Linked DNA regions of Lichenihabitans psoromatis. The protein of the gene in region 1 interacts with the protein of each later gene in a pairwise test. Links are inferred from orthologs where the notes say so. Each region holds a gene or a part of one and is shown in the gene's direction. Other genes may lie near its edges.

The links.
Region 2: the proteins of recR (region 1) and recO interact in binary tests that used the Escherichia coli proteins (3 or more experiments, as listed by UniProt). The link is inferred for Lichenihabitans psoromatis from one-to-one orthologs.

The regions. Positions count from the first base shown.
Region 1 is NZ_CP036515.1:4,576,841-4,580,133, reverse strand. The notes cover bases 128-3,101. They hold recR (recombination mediator RecR), read left to right. Parts: upstream 128-1,298; coding sequence 1,299-1,904; downstream 1,905-3,101. Other genes in these bases: pdeM (ligase-associated DNA damage response endonuclease PdeM), read right to left, coding at 2,560-3,101; EY713_RS21300 (PAS domain-containing protein), read left to right, coding at 2,004-2,546; EY713_RS21310 (YbaB/EbfC family nucleoid-associated protein), read left to right, coding at 962-1,285; EY713_RS21315 (DNA polymerase III subunit gamma/tau), read left to right, coding at 128-921. In the rest of the region: more of EY713_RS21315, read left to right, coding at 1-127; more of pdeM, read right to left, coding at 3,102-3,288; EY713_RS21290 (ligase-associated DNA damage response DEXH box helicase), read right to left, coding at 3,257-3,293. UniProt on the Escherichia coli protein: May play a role in DNA repair. It seems to be involved in an RecBC-independent recombinational process of DNA repair. It may act with RecF and RecO.
Region 2 is NZ_CP036515.1:3,879,184-3,882,226, reverse strand. Bases 291-3,014 are described here. They hold recO (DNA repair protein RecO), read left to right. Parts: upstream 291-1,145; coding sequence 1,146-1,883; downstream 1,884-3,014. Other genes in these bases: EY713_RS18115 (SDR family oxidoreductase), read right to left, coding at 2,286-3,011; EY713_RS18120 (hypothetical protein), read right to left, coding at 1,896-2,078; era (GTPase Era), read left to right, coding at 291-1,041. Also shown: rnc (ribonuclease III), read left to right, coding at 1-125; more of era, read left to right, coding at 133-290. UniProt on the Escherichia coli protein: Involved in DNA repair and RecF pathway recombination.

The DNA.
Region 1 (3,293 bases):
CCCGATGCAGCCAAGGACTCATCGTTGACTGGCGAGGAGCGCGCTCGCGGGCTCGATTTCGCTGGCAAGCTCAGCTTGCCGGTGCTGACGCGCGCGTGGCAGATGCTGGCCAAGGGTTTGGCCGACGTGAAGGATGCGCCGAGACCGCTGGCGGCCGCCGATATGGTGCTGGTGCGCCTCGCCTATGCGGCCGATCTGCCGACGCCGGATGACGTCATCCGGCGGCTGTCCGCCGCTCAGGCTGGTGGTGCCGCGCCACAAGCCGTCGTTGCAAGCGTGACCGCGCCTTCGGGGGTTTCATCCGGGGAGCCACCGGTTGGCGGGTTGCGTCGGCTTGGTTCTGGCGGGGCCCTGCCGCAATCCGTGCCGCAGGCCGCACTGGTGGCCAGCCCGCCTCAGGCGAGCCTCGCTCCGCAGGCCGCGCCTGCGTCGCCGCCTGTTCTCCCGCAGACACTGCAGGATGTCGTGGCTCTGGCGATTGCCAATCGTGACATTCAGCTGAAGATGGCGCTCGAGAAGGATGTTCGCATCGTTCGTTTCGAGCCGGGCAGTATCGAGTTCGAGACGGTTCCGGGCGCGTCTCCACAGCTCGCGGCCCATGTGATGCGTCGGCTCAACGAGTGGACCGGCATTCGTTGGATGGTGGCGGTCGCACGCGATGGCGGCGGTGCGACCTTGCGCGAATTGGCGGATGCCGAGACCGCGTCGCGGCGCAAATCTCTGGAAGCGCATCCCGTGGTCAGCCGGATCATGGAACTGTTTCCCGGGAGCCGCATCGTCGATGTGACCGACATGAAGCCGGATCTGCCGCCACCCGAACCGACGGTGCCGGTGATGGGCGACGACGAAGTGGGTTACGCAGATGCGGGGGACCCCAATGCGGGCGACCCGGATGATGGATTGAGCGAGGACGACCTCTAGAATCGATGATGATTCTGGGGTGTCGCAGCAGGAGCGGGTCATGAAGGACGTGATGGGTTTGATGAAACAGGCGCAGGCCATGCAGGCGCGTCTGGGCGAAGTCCAGGCCGAACTCGAACAGTTGCAGGTCGAAGGCGTGTCGGGAGGCGGCCTCGTCAGGCTCGTGCTGACCGCCAAGGGCCAGATGAAGAGCATCACGATCGATCCCTCGCTGATGAAGGAAGACGAGCGTGAAATCCTCGAGGATCTGATCGTGACGGCCAGCGACGATGCGCGCCGCAAGGCCGAGCGGGTCGCCGAAGAGCGGATGAAGGCTGTGACGGCGGGCATTCCCCTGCCGCCCGGCATGAAGCTGCCGTTCTAAGCGGCTTTTCAGAATGGCCGATCGTGTCGCCGGGCCCGAGATCGAGCGCCTGATCCAGCTCCTGGCTCGTCTGCCGGGGCTCGGGCCGCGCTCGGCCCGTCGCGCCGCCTTACATCTGATGCGGAAGCGCGAGGACCTGCTCGGCCCGCTGGCGGACGCGATGGCGCTCGCGCGCGAGCGCATCGTGACCTGTTCGGCTTGTGGCAACATCGACACGATCGATCCGTGTACGATCTGCTGTGATGTGCGGCGCGACACGACCACGGTGGTGGTGGTCGAGACGGTGGCCGACCTTTGGGCGCTCGAACGCGCCGCCGTCGTGCGCGGCCGTTACCATGTGCTCGGGGGGGTGCTATCGCCGCTCGACGGTGTCGGGCCGGACGATCTCAACCTCGCTGGCCTTGTCGATCGCGTGTCGGGTGCGGGACTATCCGAGATCATCCTGGCCGTGAACGCAACCGTGGATGGTCAAACCACGGCCCATTACGTGACCGACCTTTTGGCTCACCTCGATCTCAAGGTGACCCGACTGGCGCATGGCGTCCCGGTCGGTGGGGAACTCGACTACCTCGATGAAGGAACCCTGGCGGCGGCCATGCGATCCCGCACGGCTTTCTGACCGAGCATCGTGCCTCTTTGCCGCGTGAAATCTATCGCGCCGATTGCACCGTCACCAGAATGAACTATTGTAAGTTGTAATCAAATCGGATCACAACTTATGCTCGACCTTGCAGGTTTTCGTGAGCGCTCGGCTTTCACCATTTCGACGCTGGGCAAAAAGATTTTATACGCCAATGACGTCCACCTCGACATGCTGGGCCGCACGCGAGGCGACACAATCGGCCAAAGCTGGGAAGACTGGCTGACTCGGGAGGACCTGTTGCGGGCCTCAGACTTGTTCGATGGCTTTCTCCTCACGCAAAAAGCCTATTCGATCCACACGCGCTTGTTGAAGAGCGACGGAAGCAGCGTGCTGATCGCGGCGCAGTGCAGCATGTTGCGGAGCACGGACCCGTCTGGCGATCTCGTCCTTTGCGAGATGATGCAATTGGCCGACGACGAGTTTCTGCCGGGGCCGGGTCGGCGCGATGTCTTGGAGTCCGTGCGCGACACCACCTATGAATTGGCGGCGCTGACCGGGAGCCATCACTTCAATGGCTTGAGCGATCGTCTGATGCAGGTGTCGTCGGCGGCCGAGTCCACCCTTGAGATTCTCACCAATGCCATGACGATCATCAACCGCCGCATCCCGGCAGCGTGAGCCTCTCGGGGCGTCAGCCTTCCGGCAGGCAGCGATGCTCCGGCACCGGATAGACGCGGTCGCGGCCGAGCGCATGTGCGATGCGCGGGCCGCGCGCGAAGAGGGCCGTGAAGGCTTTGTCGTGCAGGTTCAAGCCGCCCGCATAGGCGCCGAAGGCCGGCATGACGCAACGGCTCCCGTCCGACACGAAGCACCGCCGCCGGACTGTTCCGCCGCGTCCGGCCACGATGGCGGCGGGATGAAGATGGCCCGCGATCTCGCCGGTTGCCATCCCGGCTTGCGGCTCATGGCGTAGAAGCAGGGGGCCGAACTGCCATTCCGTGGCGATCTCTCCCCAGAGACCGGCTGGCGGCTCGGGGTCGTGGTTGCCGGCGATCCAAAGCCAATCCCGCCCCGCCTGAAGCGCCGCAAGCGTCTCTCGGTCGGCGATCGATAGCCGCTCCGTCGCACGGCGATCATGAAAACTGTCGCCGAGCGCCACCACGCGACGCGGCGCATAGCGCGCGATCAACGTGCCGAGCCGGTGCAACGTGGCCGCCGTATCATAAGGCGGCAGCAGCATGCCGCGTCGCGCCAGCGAGGAGCCTTTCTCTAAATGGAGGTCGGCCACCAGCAAGACGCGATCGTTCTCGGCCAGCAACGCGCCCGCGGCATCGGCCAGCAGATGCATGCCGGCAACGTCGATATGCGTGTGGATCGAGCGGCTCCTGTTAGTAGCCACGCCACCCGCGAGGGCGGGCAGAGGCA
Region 2 (3,043 bases), 700 kb from region 1 along the record:
CGGTCGAACTCGAGGGATTTGTTGCCGCGACCGGCGTCGGCACGTCGAAGCGTGCGGCCGAACAAACCGCGGCCCAAGACTTTTTGACGCGAGAGGGTATATTGACGGCTGGCAACCAGGATTGAGACGGATTTGACCGACGAACAACAGACCCGATGCGGCTTTGTGGCGCTGATCGGGGCACCCAATGCCGGCAAATCGACGCTCATCAATGCGTTGGTTGGCACCAAGGTGTCGATCGTGTCCCGCAAGGTGCAGACGACTCGCAACCTCGTGCGCGGCATCGTGCTCGAGGGAGCGGCGCAGATCATCTTCGTCGATACGCCGGGGATCTTCGCGCCGAAGCGTCGTCTTGATCGCGCGATGGTGACGGCCGCCTGGGGCGGTGCAGGGGATGCGGATGCGATTGCGCTGCTGATCGACGCCAAGAAAGGCCTCGACGACGAGAATCTGTCGATCCTCGAAAGGCTCGCCGACGTCGGGCGCCGCAAGATCCTGGTGCTCAACAAGATCGATACGATCGAGACGACGGAATTATTGGCTTTGACGGCGGACGTGAATGCCAAGCTCGCCTTCGACGAGACGTTCATGATTTCGGCGCTGCGGAAACACGGCCTGCCGAAGCTGCGCGAAAAGCTCGCTGGCTTCATGCCCGCCGGCCCGTGGCTTTATCCGGAGGACCAGATTTCGGATGCGCCCATGCGCTCTTTCGCTGCCGAGATCACGCGGGAGAAGATGTTCGAACGGCTGCACGACGAGTTGCCGTACCAGACCACGGTCGAAACCGATCTGTGGAAAGACATGCCGGACGGATCGGCCCGCATCGAGCAGACCATTTATGTCACGCGCGATGGTCACAAGAAGATCGTGATCGGCGATGGTGGCAAAACCATCAAGTCCATTGGAACGGCGGCCCGTCTCGAAATCACCGAGGCGGCCGAAAAGAAGGTTCATCTGTTCCTTTTCGTGAAGGTGCGGGAAAATTGGGGAGACGATCCCGAACGATACCGCGAGATGGGTCTCGACTACCCTCGCAACTGAGTTTCTCGATCCTGGCCGGCAGGTCCTGATGGCAGACCAAGCGATAGGGCGTCCGATTGTTCGGCCCATTCTGGCGGGGTCGACAAAGCGCGAAGGTCGCCGCGATGGAGTGGCGTGACGACGGGATCGTCGTGGGTATCCGCCGCCACGGCGAGACAAGTGTCATCCTCGATCTCGTGACGCGCCAGCATGGGCGGCACCTCGGCTTTGTGCATGGCGGGCGCTCCCGCCGTCTGCGTCCCAGCCTCCAGCCCGGCAACGGCGTCGAGGCGGTCTGGCGATCGCGCGTCGAGCATGACCTCGGCACCTACACGATCGAGCCGCGCCGCATGCGCGCCTCACGCGCGATGGAAACCGCGCACGGACTTCACGCACTCAACCATCTATGCGGCTTGGCGCGCCTTCTGCCGGAGCGGGAACCGCATCCACGGCTGCACGACCGGCTCGAAATGATCCTCGAAGCCGTTGACGATAGGGCCGTGACGCCGCTCGCGATCGTATTTTTCGAACTCGATTTATTGACCGAACTCGGCTTTGGACTCGATCTCAGCGCTTGTGTCGCGACGGGCCGCAACGACGATCTGGCCTTCGTGTCGCCAAAATCGGGCACAGCCGTGTCTCGCAGTGCGGGAGAGCCCTATGCCGATCGGATGTTGGTGCTGCCGGCTTTTCTCATCGACGAGACGGCCGAAATCTCGCCGGGCGATCTTGTCGCCGCGTTTCGTCTCGCGGAATATTTTCTCATGCGAGACGTCTTCGTGCCGCGTGGCCTCGCCATGCAAACGGCGCGGCACGCCTATCTCCGAAGCCTCGACGCCACAGACGAGGGCGGGGCGGCCTAAACCTGCCGAGACTTACTTGGCGGCGCAGTCTTTGTGCGTGGTGAGGCCGTAGCCGCCTTCGGCCGGGACATGGGCTGAAGCGCAAGACGCGACAGCGCTTTCGGCGGATGGCATGTTGAGAGCCGCGACCCCGATCAAGGTCACGACGACAAGGAGAACGCCGGAGAACAAGCCGAAAAGCGCTTTATTTTGCATCGTGATCCTAGATGATTGATGGCCGGGAACATCGCAAGAGAGCGTCACACAAGCCGATGGGCCGAGCTGGCCAACCGCCAAACCCGAGTTCTGTCGGGATCAGTAAGCGCCTCGATCCGTCGTCACTAGTGCTGAGTAGACACACCCTTGGTTAAGCGTCCCCTTACCGAACGCGTGGCCTTCAGGAAATCGGTGGTCTCGACAGGCTCACCACGGGGCTTGTTCCGTCTCGAAGTAGAACCGCCCAGTCGGTCCCCCGCCGTCGCGTTCGACCAACCAGACGATGCCGGCGGCCGCTTGCTCCACCGTTCGGTAGCCGGAATGATTGTTGAAATCGGTGGCCGTATAGCCTGGGTCCGCCGCATCGACCCTGATGTTGAAAGACGACAGCTCTTTGGCGAACGCCAGGGTAACGGCATTCAGCGCTGTCTTGGAACTGTTGTAGCCGAGTAGATTGACGCCATAGAACGGATGCGTCGGGTCTGACAGCCAGGCGAGCGATCCCAACCCGCTGCTGACCATCACGACGGTGGCGCTGCCGGCTGCTTTCAGCAACGGCAGGAAAGCCTGTGTCACGCGAATCGGACCGAAGACGTTCGTGTCATAGACGGTCCGGACGTCATCAATCGTCTGCTGTGACGGCGGCACGAACGAGACGTTCGAGATTCCGGCGTTGTTGATGAGGACGTCGAGCTTTCCATCCTGCTCTTGTACGACAGCCGCCGCCGCACGAATGCTGACCTCGCTCGTCACGTCGATCGAAAGAGGCGTGACCTCGATGCCATCTTGGCTCAGCAGCTGCGCGGCCGCTGCGCCCCGCGCTTCGTCGCGGCATCCGAGCCAGATTCGATAGTCCAGCCGGCCAAGCTGGCGGGCGGTCTCGAAGCCGATGCTCTTGTTGGCACCCGTTATCAGAGCGGTCTTGATGGTCATTTGCATCTCCATACGCAGACCTGCTTCGATGC